Regions from separate parts of the Vibrio sp. HB236076 genome, predicted to be linked through region 2. Evidence: predicted binding sites of a transcription regulator. Region 2 holds the regulator's gene; the other holds the start of a gene.
The links. Region 2 encodes MetJ, which represses methionine synthesis genes. Its sites were predicted from a motif close to TTAGACNTNTANANGTCTAA; they were not measured.
Positions count from the first base shown of each region.

Region 1: the regulator MetJ is predicted to act here: its motif matches at 3,080-3,099, upstream of metA (homoserine O-succinyltransferase).

Region 1 is NZ_CP162601.1:1,633,256-1,644,909, reverse strand. Features, by position in the region: gene AB0763_RS07240 (LysR family transcriptional regulator) at 1-854, shown strand, start outside; gene AB0763_RS07235 (glutaredoxin family protein) at 932-1,159, opposite strand; gene AB0763_RS07230 (hypothetical protein) at 1,282-1,974, opposite strand; gene metA (homoserine O-succinyltransferase) at 2,122-3,063, opposite strand; gene AB0763_RS07220 (DUF2726 domain-containing protein) at 3,257-3,955, shown strand; tRNA gene AB0763_RS07215 (tRNA-Val) at 4,104-4,180, shown strand; tRNA gene AB0763_RS07210 (tRNA-Val) at 4,211-4,287, shown strand; tRNA gene AB0763_RS07205 (tRNA-Val) at 4,311-4,387, shown strand; gene AB0763_RS07200 (alpha/beta fold hydrolase) at 4,600-5,589, shown strand; gene AB0763_RS07195 (TIGR02450 family Trp-rich protein) at 5,719-5,934, shown strand; gene AB0763_RS07190 (thiol-disulfide oxidoreductase DCC family protein) at 6,087-6,500, opposite strand; gene msrA (peptide-methionine (S)-S-oxide reductase MsrA) at 6,686-7,231, shown strand; gene AB0763_RS07180 (DUF3100 domain-containing protein) at 7,697-8,527, shown strand; gene AB0763_RS07175 (hypothetical protein) at 8,533-9,003, shown strand; gene AB0763_RS07170 (M20 aminoacylase family protein) at 9,095-10,288, shown strand; gene AB0763_RS07165 (LysR family transcriptional regulator) at 10,349-11,278, shown strand; gene AB0763_RS07160 (L-serine ammonia-lyase) at 11,335-11,654, shown strand, end outside.
Region 2 is NZ_CP162601.1:425,885-437,538, reverse strand. Features, by position in the region: gene AB0763_RS02115 (bifunctional aspartate kinase/homoserine dehydrogenase II) at 1-478, opposite strand, end outside; gene AB0763_RS02110 (O-succinylhomoserine (thiol)-lyase) at 475-1,644, opposite strand; gene metJ (met regulon transcriptional regulator MetJ) at 1,934-2,260, shown strand; gene AB0763_RS02100 (malic enzyme-like NAD(P)-binding protein) at 2,523-3,794, opposite strand; gene rpmE (50S ribosomal protein L31) at 3,963-4,181, opposite strand; gene priA (primosomal protein N') at 4,559-6,763, shown strand; gene cytR (DNA-binding transcriptional regulator CytR) at 7,077-8,093, shown strand; gene AB0763_RS02080 (SPOR domain-containing protein) at 8,320-8,895, shown strand; gene hslV (ATP-dependent protease subunit HslV) at 9,110-9,664, shown strand; gene hslU (HslU--HslV peptidase ATPase subunit) at 9,698-11,035, shown strand; gene AB0763_RS02065 (hypothetical protein) at 11,206-11,331, opposite strand.

The DNA.
Region 1 (11,654 bases), 1.2 Mb from region 2:
TACAGGTCGTCGAACAAGGCAGTGTGACTCAAGCGGCCAAAGTGCTGCACATTGCTCAACCGGCATTGAGTATTTCCATTCAAAAATTGGAAAAAAGTTTAGGCGTTAATCTATTTCGCCGTCACGATAAAACCCTTTCTTTGACGCAAGAAGGGCAAGTGTTACTGCCTCATGCGAAAAGAGTGTGCCAGCAGTTGCAAGATGCGAAGTGGGCGATCGACGAAATGAAGGGGCTGAAGAAGGGAGAAGTTCGGTTAGGTGCGCCGAGTATGATGGGGAGCTACTTTTTACCGCCTCTTATCATGGCGTTCAAACAGCGCTACCCGGATTTGAAAATTTCTCTGCTCGACGCCGGTACCCAATCTATACGACAAATGTTATTGGACGGGGAGTTAGATCTTGGTGTCATTATCGATGAAGAGGTGTCCGATAAACTGGTTACCGACCGACTTTTTTCGTCACCTATGGTGGCGGTTACGTCGTCAAATCATCCTTTGGCCAAGCAAAAAAGTGTGAGTTTTGACGATTTTTTCTCTTACCCACATGTGATGTTCAAACCGGGTTATTTTCATCGCGATTACTTGGATCGCATTGCTAAGCGTTATCAGTATCACGCTCACCTGGAGTTTGAAACCAATTTGCTTGCGGTTATTTTAACGTTAGTCAAAGCAGAGCAAGCTATTACGGCGTTATTAAAATTAGTGACTGATAATGAACCCGATCTGGCCGCAATCCCATTTGAGCACGCTGTGCCGGTAGATTTGGCATTGGCATGGCGCACCGATGGTTATTTGTCTTTGGCCGACCGAGCTTTTATTGATTTTGTCAAAGAGTGGGTTGATAAGTATCAATAAGCGCAGAACACAAAAAGGGCTAACCGTTGCAATGCCTTATCATCAGAGAAAGAGGCGTGGTGTTGTACTTTGAATAATTAACGCTTGTATAACGTATCAAATTTTTTGGGCTGCCAGCCAATCATCAGTTGATCGCCAATTTTTAGTACCGGTACTGAGCGCGCCCCTAGCGCATCGAGTTCCTTGCGACCGCGTTGCATTTTGGCATTGCACAAACGATAGCTTATCCCCTTGGCATCAAGATATCGTTGGGCATCTTTACAGTGAGGGCATTTGTCTTTGATGTAGAGTACAACTCGTTTCATGATTAGACTTTCATTGGGTATCGATGTGGTTGAAGGCGAAATGATACCCTAGCTTGAGAAGGGATTAAAGTGACTTGTTTACAGGGACGTTCATTATGATGAGGAACGTTTCCACTGGGGGCTTAACCTGGACCTTCAATACGTACCAGTGAGGGGATAGCAGACTGACCTTGGTGAAAACTATCAGGTATTTGTGCACGCAGTTTGGCCGTGGCGCGATTATGGCCAAAGTTTTGCTCGAGCAAAGTCAGGTGGTGGTCGGCACTTTGCCATTGTTGTTCTCGAACTGCAATCATCGCGAGGTTAAGGTGAGCACGAGTATTGAGCGGAGCAAATTCGATCAATTCGGTGAGCACTTTTTTGGCATGCCCCCAGCGTTGGTCGGATAAGGCGCACAACGCCGCGTTTTCTAACTCTACTTGAAACTGCCTACTTTCTAACGCAAACGGCGGCGCTGCCCAGAGGGTGAGCGCCTGTGAGATGTCACCTTGAAGACAAAGTACACTGGCGTAGTGATTTTTGAGCCCTGGCAGGTGAGGGTCTTGTAAAAACGCTTTTTCAAACCACTCCTTCGCGCGCCGACTGTGACCGGTTTTTAGCGCGTAACGGGCGTGAAACCACATAATTTGACTGTTGTTTTTAGGATCGAACTTTTTGAGGTGTTGCCATGCGCGTTGTGGTTGGTTGTTTTTCAGATATTGGTCTATTAAAGCGAAATGCGTTTGTGTTGTCGCCTCAAGGTTCAAAGACGTAGCTGAATTTGGCTGGTGACTGCAGGCAGAAATGAGTAGAGATAAAAAGAGTATTTTTTTCATTACAAGTCACTTGGTTCGTTGTCATCTTTTAACGTTAGCAAAGTTTGACCAAGTGGGAGATTTGTCGTTGAAAATTGGAAGAGCGGTCGTATAAAGCGAGAAATTTATCGCGCCTTGTGTGAGCTAGGCGCGATAAAATCCACCGCTTTAATCGTCTTTTGTGAAAGCCTCTTCACTAAAATGATCCAAGTCATAAGGCGTTTGTTGATAAACACAATAGTTGAGCCAATTTGAGAATAATAAATGCCCATGACTGCGCCAACTTGCTCGAGGTGGCTGTTGAGGATCGTTGTTGGGGTAATAATTCACGGGAATCGTGGGGTCTTGACCTTCGCCTTTATCTCGGACGTACTCGTTGTGTAACGTCGTCGCGTCATACTCTGGGTGCCCAGTCACAAAAACGTGACGCTTGTCTTTCGTTGAAGCCAGATAGACACCGGCTTGATCTGAAGTGGCCAGAATGTCGAGGTCGGTGTTGTTTTTTAAGTACTCACTAGAGAAATCGGCATAACGTGAGTGCGGCGCTAAGAAACAATCATCAAAGCCTCGCATGAGTAAGTGGTACGGCTCTAGGTTGTCGTGTTCGTAAACGCCAGACAGTTTTTCTTTGCGAGTACGTTTAGGCAAATCGTAGAGCAATTTTAATCCCGCCTGTGCTGCCCAGCACACATACAGCGTCGATGTGACGTGATTTTTAGCCCAGTTGAGGATGGTTTCAAGGTGGTCCCAATAAACGACGTCTTCAAATTGCACTAAGCCAAGTGGCGCACCTGTTATGATCAGCCCGTCAAAGTTACGGTTTTGTACGGCTTCAAATTGGCGGTAAAAGTTATTGAGATGCTCTTCTGGGGTATTTTTACTCGGTCGATTGTCAATACGTAGTAACTCAACGTCTACCTGCAGTGGACTGTTGGACAGCAAGCGCAAAAATTGAGTTTCTGTTTCAATTTTTTTCGGCATTAGGTTAAGGATCAATACCCTCAATGGACGTATTTCCTGACTTGCCGCACGGCTTTCGTTCATGGTGAAGATGTTTTCCTTGCGCAAAATATCGGTGGCAGGAAGTTGATCGGGTATACGTATTGGCACAAGCTTCTCCGTTGCTATTTACTTCTGGACGTCTAAACATCTATAAGTTACTGCATTTTTTTTGTGATGTCGATAGGTGATTGGGGCTAATTTTGCACAGTTCATCCAGAGTCAATGAAGAGTGTTTGCGCTGGTCATACTTTGTGCTTACTATTCATAAATCGAAAGTTAACAATATTTTAGAGTGGCTTGGATGGTAAACATTTTTATTGTTCTCATTGTGCTAGTCGGCTTTTTTTTCTTGATTCAACGCTATGTCCTCAAAACCGAGGAAGATGGCTCTCATCGGTATCGATTGAATAAAGCGATCCTCAATCCAAATGAAGTGGCGTTTCTCAATGCACTAAAAGCTGCCGTTGGCGAGCAAGCGGTCATTTTGGCTAAGGTGAACATGCTCAATGTCGTTAATGCCAATGAAACTGCGAATAAAAAGCAACGTTTTATTGCCACAAACCGTATTTCTCGTTTGTATTTTGATTTTTTGGTTTGTGATCCCCGCACTTTACAACCTCGTGTGGTGATTGAGCTTGATAATGGTAAGCCGCTAGATAAGCAAAAAGTAGAACGCGAAACGGTATTGATAAAAGTCTGTAAGTCAGCAAACTTGCCTTTGATCGGAGCCTCGGTGAAACACAGTTACCAAGTTTCTCGGTTACGCCGGTTATTGGCCGCGCACATTGATCTGATTGAAGAGGACAAAGAGATTCGCTTTTGTAAAAAGTGTGGCAGTCCAATGGTTATCCGTGTTGCTTCACAAGGTGAGTTCAAAGGTCGCCGATTTTTTACTTGCAGTCGTCAACCTCATTGCCGTTACACCGAGAACTACAACGTGGTGTATGAAAGTGAGCGTGAAAATCGCCAAGTGGATGTGGATGATTTGTGGCAAGAGTAAGTTTTTGTGCGATTGATCATGTGCTTAGCGATGTGTTTGCTCAAAATCGAAGCAAAGTGTTCATTCTAGAAGCAAACTCACCAAAAAATGAAATTTTCTCTTGCACCAGTGCGTTGCAGTGGGTAATATCAGCCTCGTTCCCAAGAGAGCGTCTGTAGCTCAGCTGGTTAGAGTATCGCCTTGACATGGCGGGGGTCGGTGGTTCGAGTCCACTCAGACGCACCATCTTTCTTGAGAGCAGTACTTATCGGTTATGCGTCTGTAGCTCAGCTGGTTAGAGTACCGCCTTGACATGGCGGGGGTCGGTGGTTCGAGTCCACTCAGACGCACCACGTCTAACGATAAGTGAAAATTTGGGTCCGTAGCTCAGTTGGTTAGAGTACTACCTTGACATGGTAGGGGTCGGCGATTCGAGTTCGCCCGGACCCACCAAATTTCGCTCTTTGAGCCTAAAAAGCCCGCTTTAACAGCGGGCTTTTTTGTATCTGATACGCTTTTGTCACCTCATATCCATTTTCTAACTCATGACCCCATAATACGACAGTAGCAATGGGTGAGTTTGCTCACGATGGCGGCTTGTTTTTTGGACGGTTTTAACAAGGTCACGCTATAATTACCACTCTCAACTCACCTTGTAAAAACCAATGATAAAAAGAATAAAGTACATCAACTTACTGGTATCGTCTTTTGCATTGCTGGTTTTGTTTGCGTTGCCAACAAGTGCCACAGAGCCCTCTCATCAACCTGAAGACTTCTTCTCACTAAAAGCGCTGCAAGAGGCCCCTAAAAAAGCGTTGATGCCTATCGAAACGATGACGGCTACCGATGGTGTCGAGTTGGCATTTCGCGCTTATCTGCCTCAAGAGCCCAGCGCTATTGTGATATTTTATCACGGCGCTGGCGCTCACAGTGGTCTGTCATATCAGCATATTGGCGTCGGGCTGCGCGATCGCTTTTCAATTGGGGTGTATATGCCCGATATAAGAGGCCATGGTTTTTCACAAGGAGAGCGGGGAGATACGCCGAGTAAAGAACAAGTCTGGTCTGACATTAATACCATGGTTAATCAGATAAAAACGCGCTATCCCAAGGTGCCGATTTTTGTTGGTGGCCATTCGGCCGGTGCAGGATTAGCCCTCAATTATTCGAGTTGGGAGCACAAGTTAGCCGTTGAGGGGTATGTGTTTTTGGCGCCATATTGGGGGTATCGATCAAAAACGAGCCATGACCATGACGAGCGTTATCAATTTTCGACGGTTAAGGTCAGTCGCTTCATCTTACATGCCATAAGTGGCGGTTGGTTGTTTTCACATTCGAAAGCGGTTTATTTTCATTACCCAGCTCACGTGCTGGAGCAACACCCAGAAATAGTGACTTTTAATACGGTTGCCATGTCCAACGCCGTGACACCTTATGCCCCTGGGGAACAGTTATCAGGATTAAAGCGTGTAGGGCTTTGGATCGGCCGTCAAGATGAAGCGTTTGATGCAAAAAAGGTGATTGAGTTTAGCAAGCGCCATTACAATGTCAGTGTACAAGAAGAAACGGTGATGATTGAGGGTGAAAATCATTTCTCAATCTTACTGGAGGCATCAGAAAAGATTGGGCCTTGGATACTAAAATCGATTCATTAAGCCAAAGAAAAGTGTGCGGCTTACTCTACTGCTATAGCGAACGCCCCTTTGCTTAAAAAGGAGCTCATTGAACTTAATGACCATGGCGACGTAATAAACCCAAGTTGTGCATTTTTTGGAAACATTGTCATGAATCGATTCAACCCCAATAAGCTTTATCACAGCAAGTGGACCGCAATCACGCCTTTACAACGGGAAAAGCATTTTATCGTTTGTGAGGTGACTTTTACTGAGCAAGGAAGCGTTGAACACTGTGTTCTCGAAGCCGTCTATTCTGGCCGTCAATTCGACATTGATTGGCGCGTATTAAAAAATGCCAGTCAGTGGCAGCAGGGATGGAAATAATCATTGATTAACACGACCGATATAAGGCCAATCAAGTGGCTTGTAGAATCTGTGCTCTTTTGAGGTGACGCGCTATCTTGGCTTACCTTCTCCAATACATTGAGTTCATTGAGCATAGTGCAATGAACTCGACTTACCCATTATTCAGTTTGTTACTTTTGTTTACTCAAATTGGCAGGTTGTTTGGGCGGTTGGCAGGTTTGACACTGACGTTTTTTCCCCGTCAGCAAGTATGAAATAGCGTACCTGTGCTTAGCAAAAAACCGATAACCACCATCGGCAACCACTCGAATAAGGGGCCAGCGCAGTGGGGCATAAATCCAGCCCAGCCCAACGGCTTTCCACGCTTGGTGTGTGACATCCAAGCCACTGATGAGCGTTCCGTTATCAAGTAATGCATGAATTCTGGCGTTGAGTTGATGCCAATCAAGATTGGGGTAATCGCGATGAAACTCAGCGGATTGAATATCAACCAGAGTTAATCTTTGCTGCTTATCGCGCTTTTTTAAATGGCGCATTTCAGCGAGGCAGAGCGGACAGGCACCGTCGTAAAATATAATCATCATTCTATCTCATGGCTGTTTGAAAATCGTGGTGTTAAGTGTGGTTGAACACTCGTGATTGATTGAGGCTTTGTGTCACTAAACTTAAATTAGATATGTTTTTTTACGATAAAAAAAACGATTTGGATGACTTGTGTTCGCCAAATTTTGCCTCCACAATTAAGCGGTTAAAGAAAAGAGGAATGACAATGTCAAATTTACAAGTGGCAACATTGGCAGGCGGCTGTTTTTGGTGTATCGAGTCTGCGTTTAATACAGTTGAAGGGGTAATTAGTGCGGTTTCTGGCTACGCAGGTGGAGAGACTCCAGACCCGACTTATGAGCAAGTGTGTACTGGCCAGACCGGTCATGCGGAAGTGGTGCAGGTGACTTTTGACGCGGAATTGATCCGTTATCGAGAAGTGCTAGAAATCTTTTTTGCGCTCCACAACCCGACCCAATTAAATCGCCAAGGCAATGACGTTGGCACCCAATACCGCAGTGCGATTTTTTATCACGACGACCAACAAAAAGCGGCTGCTGAAGCGATCATTGCCGAAATGAGTCAAGAGAAGATTTGGCCGGATCCTGTTGTCACGGAAGTGGTGGCGATCAACAATTACTACCCAGCGGAAGATTATCATCAAGATTATTTTAAAAATAATCCACAAAATCAGTACTGTTCTTTAGTCGTTGCTCCAAAACTCGCTAAATTTAAACAGACTTTTGCCTCTCGTTTACGCTCAGATGCCTGAGTCATCTCCAATGTAGATGCTGCTTAGACCATCGCGATAAATGACCATGCCCTCGGCGCTCGACTGCGTCTGGGGGATTGTCGTTTTTGTGATGCTTGCCGATTGAATTTCGACATCACTGCCTTCTTGCTCTGCCTACAACGATGACCTTGATGGCGAAACTCCGCTTGTCTTTTGTGAGTCTTGTCGCCGAGCCCGCTTTAATTATCTTCGGTTCCCTCGCTTCACTCCGCCCCTGACGTTTTTATTATCGTTGCACTTTTTAGAACGGTTTGTTGGTTATAAAGCACTTTTTTGCCGTCATTGGTTGTGATTTAATCAAATTTAGTGATGTTTATTGTGTTGGCATTAACAGATTAAATATGCTGTGCCATGTCACCAAGCCTGTCACTAAAAAGGATCAATAAGCTTACCCCTGCCACGTTATATTGCGCGGTAGTGGGGCAATCAAAAGGATGCAAAACTATGGACGGTTTAAAAAACCAGTTAGTCAACTGGAAACTTCACCTCTTGGTGATCGGTATGTCGGTACTCGCTGAGCAAATTGGCGTTTTGAAAATTCCCTTATTCAGTGGCATTGTTATTGTCTTGTTGCCGCTTTTTTACGCTTTTATCTTCGGTTTATTACTTAACCCGAATGTCGTTAATAAAGCTAGGGCAGTACTGAGCACAGAGCAATCGAGCAAGGCAACCCCGATAATTATCATTTCTGTTCTGCCATTTTTAGCCAAGTTTGGCACTTTAATCGGGCCTTCGTTAGATAAAATCCTCGCCGTTGGGCCTGCCATGATTTTTCAAGAACTCGGTAACCTAGGCACTTTATTGATAGCCATGCCTATTGCTATTTTAGTTTTAAAAATGGGAAGAGAGTCTATAGGCGCTTGCTTTTCGATTGCTCGTGAGCCCAATATCGCCCTTATCTCAGACAAATACGGTCTAAAAAGCCCTGAAGGGATCGGCGTTATGGGGATCTACGTCATGGGCACCATGTTTGGTACCTTGTATTTTACGTTGCTCGCTTCTTTTTTGGCATCAACAGGTTGGTTTGATATTCGTGCGTTAGCGATGGCGTGTGGTGTGGGTAGTGGAAGTATGACGGCAGCTTGCTCTGCATCACTTGGCGAAGTGGTCCCTGAGTTGAAAAATGACATTCTCGCCTTGGCAGGCGCGAGCAATTTATTGACCAATGCCAGTGGTTTATTTGTTGGGCTATTTATTGCGCTGCCCTTAGCTGAAAAGCTGTATTCTTGGTGCTCATCTCTTAATACAACCTCAACAAAAGCGACGGCGGAGTAACACTTATGTCTGAATTAACGAGCAAAAATAACCCCAATAGTGCCATTAACTTAACCGATTATACCCAAGTGTTGGCGATTGTGTGTTTGGTTTCCTTATTGAGTAACTGGTCTGGTACGGGCATTGCGCCCTGGTCAGCACTGCCTGGTATGTTGATCTTGTTCTCGATGGTTGTGATCAGTTTGATCGTCGCGAAAGTGATGCCGTTTTATTTACCTTCTGTAGCCTGGTTATCAGTGATTAGTGTTGGCCTTACCTTACCGGTCTCACCACTGGCTCCGTGGATTTTGCAGCACTTGAGTAATATTTCATTTTTGAGTTTAGTGAGTCCGGTATTGGCCTATGCAGGATTGGCTATCAGTAAAAAAGAGATAACGACCTTTAAGTCAGCAGGGATAAAGATTGTTATTATTGCAGTCTTAGTCTTTACTGGGACTTATATTGGATCTGCAATTGTGGCGAATACCTTATTATAAAAGGGTCTCGGCTTTACTTTAATACCAATGAGACTTGACAGGGCAACCTGTGTGCTTGGGTTGCCTTTTAACAACAAGGAAGCGTTATTTCATGCTTGATTATGTACAAGAAAACTCTGATTTTCATTTGGATCTTACATCGTGGCGTCGTGATCTCCACGCCCATCCTGAGACGGCGTATCAAGAAATAAGAACGGCGAACTTTATCACACAAGTGCTCAGTGAATATGATGTTGAGTTGACGCAAGGATTAGCGGGGACCGGAGTCATTGCAACCATACATGGTGAATTGGGCGACGGCGATGCAATTGGATTGCGCGCCGATATGGATGCTTTGGATATCAGTGAACTCAATCAATTCGAGTATTGCTCGAATTACCCCGGAAAAATGCACGCTTGTGGGCATGATGGTCATACTGTTATGTTGCTAGGGGCGGCCATCTGCCTTGCGAAGTCTCGACAGTTTTATGGCAAAGTGCACTGTATTTTTCAGCCAGCAGAAGAAAATGAAGCTGGCGCCAAAGCCATGATTAAGGATGGCTTATTCGAGCGTTTTCCCATGAAAGCCGTCTATGGTTTACACAACTGGCCAGCGCTGCCTGTTGGGCAAGCGGCGGTGCATACTGGGCCCGTGATGGCGGCGTTTGATACTTTCGATTTAATCGTTAAAGGGGAAGGTGGCCATGGCGCCATGCCCAATCAAACCGTCGACCCCATTTATGCTGCAAGCTTGATAGTCAACGCACTGCAAAGCATTGTTAGCCGTAACTTAGACCCGCAAAAAGCCGGTGTGGTGAGTGTCACCCAGATCAACGCCGGGCACGCCTATAATGTCATTCCAGATTCGGTCAGTTTAAAAGGTACGACGCGCTCTTTTTGCCCTGAGGTTCGCGATCAACTCGAACAACGTATGACGGAGATAGTTGAGCACATTGCTAAGGCGCAAGGGTGTCAGGCGTCGTTAACCTATACCAGGCGGTACCCAGCAACCGTGAACCACGCCAAACAAGCAAAGCAGTGTTTTGCCGTACTGTCTGACATGGCTGAAATCTCACAGGTGTTATTGGACCCACCGGCGAGTATGGGGGGAGAAGACTTTGCTTTTATGCTTGAGCAATGCCCTGGCGCTTATATCTGGTTGGGGAGTGGTGATGACAGTCATGGCTATAATTTACATCATCCCCATTTCGACTTTAATGATGCGATCATTCCCCACGGCACTAACTTTTGGCTCAAGCTTGTCAAGCGCTTATTGTCGTCACCCACGGTCAATATCGATCAATAGGGCTAAAAGAGTGCGCTCAAGATAAGGACAGGTACGTCACCCACATTGAGAGAAAGAAACATGGACGAACGCGCACTAAAATACTTTGAAGTGGTGTACAAAACAGGAAGCATTCGCGCCGCATCAGAAGTGTTGCACGTTTCGCCTTCCGCCATCAGTCGCAAGGTAGCTCAACTCGAGGCACAACTCGATATTTCCTTAGTTGAGCGAGTCGGGCGGGGGATTAAACTCACCGAAGCTGGCAGTCAATTATTTGCTTTTATTCAAGATATCAACCAAAGGCAAAATGCCTTACTGACTAAGTTGTCAGAGCTGGATAACCTAAAAACCGGTACCTTGAGAATGTCGATTGGCGGCGGGTTTATTTCAGATTTTACCCATGGTGTCGTGAGTGAATTTAGCCGTTTATACCCCGGGGTAAAACTGGTATTAAATGTTGGTGGCGGTGATGAAGTCATCGACAGTATTTTGCATGATGAAGCGGATATTGGTGTATTGCTCAATGCGCAGTGTGACTCGAGAATTGAAGTTATTCACTCTTGTTTATTTCAGGCGCTTAGCTTGGTGATCCCCAATCAAAGTCAATGGGCTCATTGGCCTCAATGCACGGCTTCGCAACTGTCTGATATTCCTTTGGCGGTGTTGAATCAAACCTTTAGTATTCGCCGAGCGTTGGATCTCTACAGTGTCAGGCAAGGTGCCCGAATTAAAATCGCGCTGGAGTGTAACTCCTTTGATGTTGTCAAAAATTACGTCGAAGCGGGCTTAGGTGCCACGGTATTGCCTACCGTGTGTATTGCGAAAGAGCTTCGCCAGGGATTGTTTAAGGCGATTGATATTGAGGGCATGCATTCATTGGATACCAAGGTGGATATGGTGGTGCGGCGTGGCCGCGCTCATGGTGCTTCTGTCAATGCGATGAAACGGTGTATTATCAATCATATGCAAGCTTTTAATGTCGCTGGTGCCCCTCAACCTGGCGACGATTAACGATACTGGACTCACAGTTGTGACCGTGTCACTTAAACCGCGAATAAGGAACGATCATGCTTTCTATGTTCGATATTTTTAAAGTGGGCGTTGGCCCCTCGAGCTCTCATACCAATGGGCCAATGTTGGCGGCATACCTTTTTGTTCAACAGCTCAAACCCCAGATGGCTCAAGTTTCACGAATACGCATTGAGTTATACGGATCCTTGTCGTTAACTGGAAAAGGACATCACACCGACAGAGCTTGCATGATGGGGTTGATGGGCTACAAGCCTGATACGATTGATATTGGCAATGCCAATCAATCACTCGATATGGCTTTGCAACATCGCCATCTGTGTTTAGATCAAATCCAAACGATTCGCTTTGACCCGGA
Region 2 (11,654 bases):
GAACCTCGGGCTGGGCACTGCGCTCAGCGCGCAAGAACGCCCGGGAGTCAAGCATGGCCGCCGGCAAGTTGGCTTCGCTAAGCAACGCCGACAACAAACGCGCAGACCACACTTCGCCAAAGCCTTGAGCATGGGCCTTTTGCGCCGCACTCAGCGGGGCTTGATAACGCTCTAACACCTCAAGGTCTTGATACAACAGCGCCAATAATGTTTGCGCCACATCGCCGCTCAGCAGGTGTTCGATCAACTCGGTATGCCATTGGCGTATCGCTAATAACGCTTCGTGCGCTAACCGGCCGTCGCTTTCTAGGCCTTGTAAAAAGCCAATTAAGTGGTTGGTGGTTTTCCCCGCGGCGGAGACCACGATCAGATCCCCGGCTTGTGAATAGTCCGCCAACAGTTTAACCACGCGTTGAAAACACTCCGGGTCGGCTAAACTGCTGCCGCCAAATTTGTGTAATTGACGCGCCGGGATCATGCTTGTCCTTCCTGGGCTTGGCCAAAGGCTTGCTCGAGATCGTCAATCAGATCTTGTGGGTCTTCCAACCCGACAGAAAGGCGTAACAACATTTGTGATACCCCGGCTTGTGCTAAAGCTTCTTCGCCCATGGCGCGGTGCGTCATCGAGGCAGGGTGGCAGATCAAGCTCTCGACCCCGCCGAGCGATTCCGCCAAGGAAAATAGCTTGAGTGAGGTGACAAAGCGCTTGAGCTGTTCAAATTCGCCGTTGAATTCAAAGCTCAACATACAGCCAAAGCCGCTCTGTTGCGCTTTGGCAATCTCGTGGCCTGGGTGCTCTGGCAAACTGGGGTGATACACGACTTTGACCAAGTCCTGGCGCTGTAAATAAGCGAGAATTTGCTGCGCGCCACTTTCGTGCGCTTTCATTCTCACGCCCAGAGTTCGCAGGCCTCGCAGGGTTAAATAGCTGTCAAATGGCGTTCCGGTCGCCCCGATGCAATTGCCCCACCACGCCAGTTGTTCAGCGTGCTCTTGCTGCGCTGAAATCACCACGCCGCCGATCACATCGGAGTGGCCGTTTAAATACTTGGTGGTGGAGTGAATGACAAAATCCGCCCCTAAGGTCAATGGCTTTTGAAAGACGGGGCTCAAGAAGGTGTTATCCACCGCCACTAAAGCGCCAACCGCTTTGGCTTGTTGACAAATCGCGGCGATGTCAACCACGCGCACTAAGGGGTTAGACGGGGTTTCGAGCAAAATGAGTTTCGGTTTTTTGGCCAAGGCTTGTGCCATCGCTTGTTGATCGGTTTGATCGACAAACTCGACGTTAAAATCGCCTTTTTGCGCACGGGTGTTGAACAAACGATACGTCCCACCATAGCAATCGTGAGGGGCAATAATGGTATCTTCAGGACCGATAAACGCCGATACCCACAAGTTGAGTGCCGATGTGCCGCAGTTGGTCACCACCGCCCCCGCCCCTTCTTCTAGCTCGTATAAGGTTTGCTCTAACAGGCCTCGGTTCGGGTTGCCAGAGCGGGTATAGTCGTATTTAGGCACTTCCCCAAACGCGGGAAAACCATAGTTGGTCGACAAGTAAATCGGTGGTACAACGGCGTGATATTGGCTATCGGACTCGATGCCGGTACGTACAGCAATCGTGGTGGGTTTGCGCTGGCTCATCTGTGTATTCCTTAACATTCTGCTCGCGATGAATGAATTCTACGCTATCTCAAAGGTAGGCACTTCATCAAGCGTTCAATGGTGATTGAGCTCACTTTACTGACTGAAACACGGGACGTCAACACTTCTAGACGTCTATATGTCTTTGCTTATGGCAGTAAATCCCGCTAAAATCACCAAAACCGTACCTTTTGGTTATCGTCGCGGGGGTCAGCTTGGCCAGCCTTTGTGCCATAACCACAAAAAGGTAAATTAAATCAAAATTTTATAAAAAAGGTAAAGGTGTGCAATGGCAAAGTGGAATGGCGATTACTTAAGCCCTTATGCAGAGCATGGCAAAAAAAATGAGCAAGTGAAAAAAATTACAGTATCCATTCCTCTTAAGGTACTTAAGATTTTGACCGATGAAAGAACGCGTCGCCAAATTAATAATTTGCGCCACGCCACCAACAGTGAATTGCTGTGTGAAGCCTTTTTGCACGCCTATACCGGCCAACCTTTGCCCACCGATGAAGATTTGCGCAAGGACAAACCCGACGACATCCCCGCAGAAGCCAAGGCATTAATGACGGCGATGGGGATTGAATTTGAAAGTTTTGACGATCAATCAGACTAACGGTCACCGCTGACTAAGCCGTTTGAAAAAAATGTAAATTAACGTAAAAAATTGACTCAAGCTTAGCGTTTTCGGCTATTTTATTGACGACCTTAATAACTAGGCAAGCTCGCCCCTTGAGATTTTTTGCCTGGCAGACAATGTCGCCATACCCTGCGATCCCCCATTGTCTGTATAAGAGAGCAGAGCCTTGTGGCTCTGCTTTTTTTTTCGCGTAATACGGCTTTTTTCACTGACTGGGTGGCAAAGCCACGCCACGTGTTCACCTTGAGCCCATGGACACGTCTTTGCCGTCATCTCTTTCTTTTCCCTCGGCCTTGCCCGCCACGCCAGAATCAATGGCGGCCTGAGCCACGGCGTTTGCCACCCGCGCCAATAAGCGCTGGTCAAAGGGCTTGGGCAAAATATAGTCTGGGCCAAACTCCAGCGAGGTGACCCCTGCTGCTTGGCACACCTTGTCTGGCACCGTCTCTTTGGCCAATTGCCGAATGGCGTCGACGGCGGCCAATTTCATCGCTTTGTTGATCACCCGAGCGCGCACCTGTAAAGCGCCGCGAAAAATGAATGGAAAGCACAACACATTGTTCACTTGGTTGGGGTAATCACTGCGCCCGGTGCCGACAATGGCATCGGGCCTGGTATCTCTGACCGCTTCTGGGGTAATTTCTGGGTCGGGGTTGGAACAAGCAAATACCAATGGGCGCGGGGCCATGGTCGCCAGTTGCTCACAGGACAACACGTTGGGCCCCGATAGCCCGACAAAAACATCGGCGCCGGCGATAGCGTCAGTCAGGGTGCGCCGCTTTGTCTCGCGGGCAAACGCTTGTTTGTAGACCGTGAGATCGTCGCGCTGGCGATGGATCACGCCTTGTCGGTCGAGCATGAGCAGGTTATCGGCTTTGGCCCCGCAATCGATCAGCAAATTCATACACGCCATGGCCGCCGCGCCTGCGCCAACGCACACAATCGAGCAATCGCCTATCGCTTTACCTTGCAGTTCTAAGCCATTGAGGATCCCCGCGGCAGTCACGATCGCGGTGCCGTGTTGATCATCGTGAAAAACGGGGATCGAACAACGCTCAATCAAACGCCGCTCAATCTCAAAGCACTCTGGCGCCTTGATGTCTTCTAGGTTGATACCGCCAAACGTATCGGCAATATTGGCAACGGTATCGACAAATTGCTCGACGTTTTGCTGATTGACTTCAATGTCGATGGCATCGATACCGGCAAAGCGCTTAAACAGCAATGCTTTCCCTTCCATAACCGGTTTCGCGGCTAACGGCCCCAAGTTCCCCAACCCCAAGATCGCACTGCCATTGGTGATCACCGCGACGAGATTGCCTTTGCCGGTGTAGTGATAGGCAGCGTCAGCACAACGGGCAATTTCGCGTACCGGCGCCGCCACGCCAGGGCTGTAGGCCAAGGCTAAATCGTCACTGGTGTCTGCCGCTTTCGTAAGGCGGATCTCAATTTTTCCTGGGGTGGGGTGAGCGTGATAATGCAGCGCTTTTTGGTCTTGGTTGTCGGTCATCGTGGATCTCTTTACTCATCATCGAAAGGTCATTGTAGAGGCAAAAAAGACAACGAGGCGGGGGTGAGATCAAGGAAGTGTAGGATAGTAAAAAAAGAAAGGCGTTAAGATCAAAAAAGACGCCCATTGAGCGTCTTTTTATGACTAGTCAAAAACCGTCTCGAGGACTTATTTTTTGCTAGATAGCGCACCGAAACGCTTGTTGAAGCGATCTACACGGCCGCCAGTATCAACGATACGTTGCTTACCAGTGTAGAATGGGTGACATTTGTCACAAACGTCTAGGTGGATAGATTCTTTGTTTAGAGTTGTGTTGAACTCAAAAGTGTTGCCGCAAGAACAAGTTGCAGAAACTGCTTTGTATTCTGGATGGATGCCAGTTTTCATGGGATAACCTCAATAGTAGGCCGTGTCGCTATACGAATCTTTGCCGTACACCACACGTAGTCAAAAAAGAATAGTCACAGAAGGAAACGCTCCTGTGAGGCGCGGTATAGTAATGAATCCTACCCGGTTAATCAACCTATAACGCCACTTTTATGCTATTTTTTTGAGCACCTTTTCCTGGCCATAACTCAATACGGCTGTCGCTGCCCTAGCCTTGCCCCATCGCGAGCTGCAGAGTCGAATCGCAATGCGTCGGCAGCCTAGAGGCCGCCATCGCCAAGAGCGTCACTTGCAACGCGACAACAAGCTGACGAAGCTCGAATTTTTATTGCGCTTCGATTAGACTAAACGGCGCTGCCCCAATCCGATAGGACCTAATGAGACCGAGTATTGCCAAGGTCGCGCTGCCTGTGCCGCTCGACAAACAATTTGATTATATCATTCCCAACTCGCTGTTTCCGATCATCGGTGGGCGCGTCAGTGTGCCTTTTGGTCGTCAAACTTTAGTCGGCGTGGTGACCGCGCTCAGTGATCAATCCGATTACCCGCGCGAACAACTCAAGTCACTCAAAAACGTCCTCGACCAGCAGCCGTTGTGGGAGGCGCCGTTGTATAAGTTGTTGGTTTGGTGTAGCCAGTATTATCAATACCCTTTAGGCGAAACCTTAGCCAATGCCCTGCCCAGTGCCCTGCGAAAAGGCAAGCCCGCGCAGCACGCCGCGCGCCAGATGTGGCATCTAACCGAGCTTGGCAAGCAGCAATCGATGCAGTCAATGGGCCGAGCGGTCAAACAAGCAAAAGTATTGCATTTACTCGCTCATGGTCCGCTTGAGCATCAGGCCATGATCGATGCCGATATCAGCCGCAGTGTGCTCAATGCCCTCTGTGACAAAGGCTGGATTCGCGCGGTGTTAGAGTCGGTGAGTGTTGCGCCTTGGCCCAGTGAGATCGAAACCGACCAAGACAAACCCAAACTCAACCAAGAGCAGGCCATCGCCATTGCCGCGGTGAACAGTGAATCTCACTTTGCCTGCTATTTACTCGATGGCGTGACCGGTTCAGGCAAGACGGAAGTGTACCTCAATATGATCGCCGCGGTGCTTGAGCGCGGTAAGCAAGCGCTGGTTTTAGTGCCGGAGATCGGCCTCACTCCGCAGACCATTCAACGCTTTGCCCGTCGTTTTCGCGTGCCGATTTCCGTTATTCACTCCAACCTGAACGACAGCGAACGCCTCAATGCGTGGCTAGACGCCAAAAGCGGGCGCAGTGGTATCGTGATCGGCACGCGCTCGGCACTGATGACGCCGTTTGCCGATCTGGGTATTATCATTGTCGACGAAGAGCACGATGCCTCCTACAAACAGCAAGATTCACTGCGCTACCACGCCCGAGATGTCGCGGTAATGCGTGCCAACCACCTCGACATTCCTGTGGTCTTGGGCTCGGCAACGCCGTCTTTTGAAACCTTACACAATGCGCATCAGGGCAAATATCGTCATTTACACCTGACCGAGAGAGCCGGTGTGGCCGTCGCGCCCAAAAGCACCATACTCGATATCAAGGGCTTGTATCTAGACAGCGGCTTATCGGCACCTTTAATCGCCCAAATGCGTCGTCATTTAGAGGCCGGCAATCAGGTCATGCTGTTTCTCAACCGGCGCGGTTTTTCTCCGGCCTTAATGTGCCATGAGTGTGGCTGGTTGGCCGAGTGTCAACGCTGTGATGCCTATTACACGTTTCACCAGCACGATCGCGAATTGCGCTGTCATCACTGCGGCTCGAGCAAGCCGGTTTTGCATCAGTGCCAAAGCTGTGGTTCCACTCAGATGATCAGTGTCGGGGTCGGTACCGAACAATTAGAGCAGCAATTGCAGCAGCATTTTCCTCAATACCAAGCGATTCGCATCGATCGCGATAGCACCCGGCGCAAAGGCAGTCTCGAAAGCTCACTCACCGCGATTCGTCAGGGCAAGTATCAAATTTTGATCGGCACACAAATGCTTGCCAAGGGCCATCACTTTCCCGATGTGACGTTAGTGGCACTGCTCGATGTCGACGGCGCGCTTTACAGTAGTGATTTTCGCGCCTCAGAACGCTTTGCCCAATTGTTTGTCCAGGTTTCAGGGCGAGCGGGGCGAGCCAGTAAACCCGGAGAAGTCATACTGCAAACCCATCACCCCGAGCACCCTTTGTTGCTGTCGCTCATCCATCGAGATTACGGCCACTTTGCCAACAATGCGCTGCGCGAGCGGCAATTGGCTCAGTTACCGCCCTTTTCTTTTTTGGCGCTGTTTAAAGCCGAATCGAATCACAATGAAGAAGTTGAGTTGTTTTTAAGGCAAGTGCGTGCCACGCTCGAAGCGCACCCTTTGTGTCAGCAACACGCCATCGAGATCCTCGGGCCGGCCCCCTCGCCCATCGCCAAACGAGCGGGGAAGTTTCGCTGGCAATTGTTGGTACAAGCCCCGAGTCGTCCGGCCCTTCATCAGTTACTTTTTGGTTCAAAAACCGTGATTGCAACCTTGCCAAACAGCAAAAAAGTTCGCTGGCACATCGACATAGAGCCGCAAGATTTAAGCTAGTCGCGGGCTTTTTACTGGAAAAATGAGACTTTGAGCAAAGTTTTGCCATGTGATATTGCAGTGATGACACAAATCTCAAACAAACCCATACCAAAGCCAATCATTTGTCTTTATTATGCAACTGTTATGTAATGGTAATGGCCGAGTTAAGGCTTGCCACAGCATTAGGCGAAAAGGACATTCGCTTGCCCCTCACGTTCAAGCCAATGTCCTTTCAATTCAAAAGACAAAGTGGTGAAAAGTATCACGCCACACTTTCGATCATGTCGAATGGACAAGTGCCGACAATCAATCCAGAGAGGTAAGTAGCGATATGGCAACGATGAAAGATGTTGCAAGGTTAGCCGGCGTATCAACGGCAACGGTTTCTCGGGCCATCATGACCCCGGAAAAGGTCTCCCCTGCCACCCGTAGTCGCGTCGAGGCCGCCGTGACAGAGTCAGGCTATACGCCTCACATCCAAATGTCTCGCAGCCTCAAGCGCAGTGAGTCAAAAACCATTGTCGCCATTGTCCCTGATATTAGTGATATGTACTTTGCCGATTTGATTCGCGGCGTTGAAGAAACCGCACATGCCAATGGCTACCTGTTGTTGGTCGGCGACAGCCACTCCCAAGACTACCGCGAAGAAACCTTTGTCAATATGGCTTATCGCAAACAAGCCGATGGACTCATTTTGCTTGGTACGGACTTGCCCTTTGGCATCAGTAAAGCAGAGCAGCGCTTTTTGCCCCCGCTGGTCATGGCTTGTGAGTATTCCCACGAGCTCGACTTGCCCACCGTGCATATCGACAATTTAACCGCAGCCTTTGAGGCGGTGAATTACTTAACCCGCTTAGGTCATCAGCGCATCGCACAAATTTCTGGTCCGATACAATCCAACTTGTGTCAATTTCGCAATCAAGGTTATTTACAGGCCATCAGACGCAGCGGCGTGGAGTTAGATGAATCGCTCACGGTGTACACCGAATTTAGCCTCGACGGCGGCAAACAGGCGGCCCATTCTTTGATGACACGCTCCAAGCCACCGACCGCCATTTTCTGTCACTCCGACAGCATCGCCATCGGCGCGTTGCACGAAGTCAAACGCTTGGGCTTTCGCGTTCCTGATGATGTGTCGATCATCGGCTTTGACGACATCGATATGGTGCAATACACCGAGCCACCATTGACCACCATTTCGCAGCCCCGCTATGAAATAGGTCGCCAGGCAATGTTGAAACTGTTAGAGATATTACGTGGTAAACCCAACAGTACCCAATCGCGCTCTTGCCTATTAGAAACGGAACTGATTGTCCGTGAGAGTACCGATGTGTGTCGCAAGCGCTAACCGGTGTCGCAGTGATGGTGAGGCGATATCACTATCACTGCTATCAAGAGTCGTCATGTTGCCATCAATCGTATCCATAATCGCGCGACACTTGTCATGACTTTGCCTCGAGAAGAGGGTGAAGACGATGAAAAGACGACAAGTTTTTTATCGTCGCCTCTGTCTTCTCACAGCAAACTCGATTACCATTGCAACTCTTGTCGAACCAACTGAATGTTCAACTGTTGTGGCCAATAAAGATTACGTAAGACGCGGGCAAGCCCCGAAAAAAACCAATAAAAAGACCGCTAAGCCCAAACAAACGCGCCCGAAAAAACCGTGGCGAAGCCTACTTGTCGCCGCTATCGCTGTCTCTTTGTTTGGTTATGGCCTGTATACGCTAAGTCAATCGCCAGAGCCGGCGACGACGCCAGAGCCGGTCGCGGTTGCCCCTCAAAAAACCGCGCCTTCACGTCCCGCCTCTGCCAGCAATGCGTCGTTACCGCCTGTGCCTGAGCAAAAATGGGACTATATCGACGATTTGCCAAATCGACAAATTGAAGTGACCCCCAAAGAGCAACAGGTGTCTAAAATTCCTTATGTGATGCAATGCGGCGCCTTTATCACCATGGAACAAGCACAAACCCGCAAAGTGAATATCGCCTTTGTTGGATTAAGCAGTCGCATTAAGAAAAAAGAAGGCAGTAAATGGTATCGGGTCATTTTAGGGCCTTACAAATTCAAACGCGATGCCGAGCGTGACCGCCACAAATTGCAACGCCACAAAATAGAACCTTGTGCAATTTGGAAAGAAAACCTGTAATTCGAGCCTCGATTTAAGGGCCGCCTTAAAGTGCGGCCCGCCTTGCCAAGCCTGGCTCACCCGTCTATCTACGACGTTGACTCTGCCCTTTGCGTTCAACCACTCCCACGCACCAGCCACGTTCCTTCACTTTACGCGCTCTGTCCCTTGATTTTTCTCGCCGCTACCCTCATGTTGGTAGAAAGAGTAACAATACAAATAATGAGGCCTGAAAGTGACTACCATAGTATCCGTACGTCGTAACAATCAAGTGGTCATTGCCGGAGATGGTCAAGTCTCTCTTGGCAATACCGTGATGAAAGGCAATGCCCGTAAAGTCCGTCGCCTATACAACAATCAAGTGCTCGCTGGGTTTGCCGGTGGTACGGCGGATGCGTTTACCTTGTTTGAACGCTTTGAAAGCAAACTGCAAATGCACCAAGGCCATTTAACCAAAGCCGCTGTTGAATTGGCCAAAGATTGGCGCAGCGATCGCGCGTTGCGTCGCCTTGAAGCCTTGCTGGCCGTTGCCGATGAGACCGCCTCACTGATCATTACGGGCAATGGCGATGTCGTTCAGCCCGAACACGACTTAATTGCGATTGGCTCTGGTGGCAACTACGCTCAAGCGGCCGCGACAGCGCTACTCGAAAACACAGACCTCGATGCTCGTACCATCGCCGAAAAAGCCCTCAATATCGCTGGCGATATCTGTGTGTTTACCAACCATCATCACACGGTTGAAGAATTGACGAGCACCACTGAACTCGCGAATTTAGATAAGGCTTAAGCCAGCCTTCACCTGATTGATTAAGGATTGAGTATGTCTGAAATGACACCACGTGAAATTGTACACGAATTAAATCGCCATATTATCGGTCAAGACAAGGCCAAGCGCTCGGTGGCCATTGCCTTGAGAAACCGCTGGCGCCGTATGCAGCTCGAAGAAAGCCTAAGGGTGGAAGTCTCACCGAAAAACATCCTGATGATCGGCCCAACCGGGGTGGGTAAAACGGAAATCGCTCGTCGTTTAGCCAAATTGGCCAACGCGCCCTTTATGAAAGTCGAAGCAACTAAATTTACCGAAGTGGGTTATGTCGGTAAAGAAGTCGAAAGCATCATTCGCGATCTGACCGAAGTTGCCGTCAAAATGACTCAGCAGCAAGCGATGGAAAAGGTGAAGTTTCGCGCCGAAGAGCAAGCCGAAGAACGCGTATTAGACGTGTTGCTGCCACCACCGGCTCGCGACCCTTGGGCTGAGGAAAAACAGCCCTCTGAAGAACAATCAAAAACGCGCCAAACGTTCCGCAAGAAACTGCGTGACGGCCAGCTCGATGACAAAGAGATCGACATTGATGTGGCCGCGCCGCAAATGGGTGTTGAAATCATGGCGCCTCCGGGTATGGAAGAGATGACCAACCAGCTGCAAAGCATGTTCCAGAACCTGTCTGGCGACACCAAGAAAAAACGCAAGATGAAAATCAAAGATGCGTTAAAAGCCCTAGTCGAAGAAGAAGCGGCTAAGTTGGTCAATCAAGAAGAGCTCAAAGAGCAGGCGATTTACAACGTGGAAAACCACGGTATTGTCTTCTTAGATGAAATCGACAAAATTTGTAAGCGCGGTGAAAGCTCGGGCCCAGATGTTTCTCGTGAAGGGGTTCAGCGCGATCTTCTGCCTCTGATCGAAGGCAGCACCGTATCGACCAAACACGGAATGGTGCGCACTGACCACATCCTGTTTATTGCCTCTGGCGCTTTCCAAGTGGCCAAACCCTCGGATCTGATCCCTGAGTTGCAAGGTCGCTTGCCGATTCGCGTCGAACTAGAAGCGCTGAGCAGCGATGACTTTAAACGCATCTTGACCGAACCAAGAGCCTCTTTGACCGAGCAGTACATTGCCTTGCTCAAAACAGAGGACGTCAATGTTGAGTTTACCGAAGATGGCATTGACCAAATTGCTACCGCAGCTTGGCAAGTCAATGAAACCACCGAAAACATCGGTGCGCGTCGCCTTCACACTGTGATGGAGCGTTTGATGGATGACTTGTCTTACGAAGCGACCGATCGCCCAGGTGAGACCATTACCATTGATGCTGAGTACGTGAAAACGCGTCTTGGCAGCTTTATTGAAGATGAAGATCTCAGCCGCTTTATTCTTTAATGGCTAACGGCTTTGATGAACAGTAAAAACGGCTTGCGATAGGCTGTTTTGGCTTTTATCTGCCTTGTGTCATCGACAAAGGGCCTCGCTAGTACGCGAGGCCCTTTTTACTTTCTTAGTCGAGTAAGCGGGTGATGATAAATGGTCACTGAATTGGCGCAGTCACCTCGTCAATCTAGCGTTGAACGTTCAACCAAAGATTGCTCGTAACCAAACGCTTCCATAATGAAATCTAAAATATCTAACATTGGCACACCTCGTAGCGAGTTATTCTGTGAGCGATGCGCTAATCTCATTAACAAGCCGCTCATTCTGTTAACATCATAGTAACCGGTTACATTCAGTGGTGAAATTTCACAGTAACGATTAATTTGATAGCTGATTTCTATTCATATCTTGATATTCATTATAAATGGCTATCGATAATCGGCCAGTCACGGTGCACAAACGCCGTCTGCAGCGAGTGATCCCCTCGTGGGCGACGCGAATGCTCCCACCACATGCACACTGAGCTCACTAACCGTCATCACCATGATAGTGATCATCTTTTGCGCGATTATTGCGCTTTTTATCTCGCGGTTGATCTTGCACACTGGGCCTTATTTTCTGTTTGCGAGGT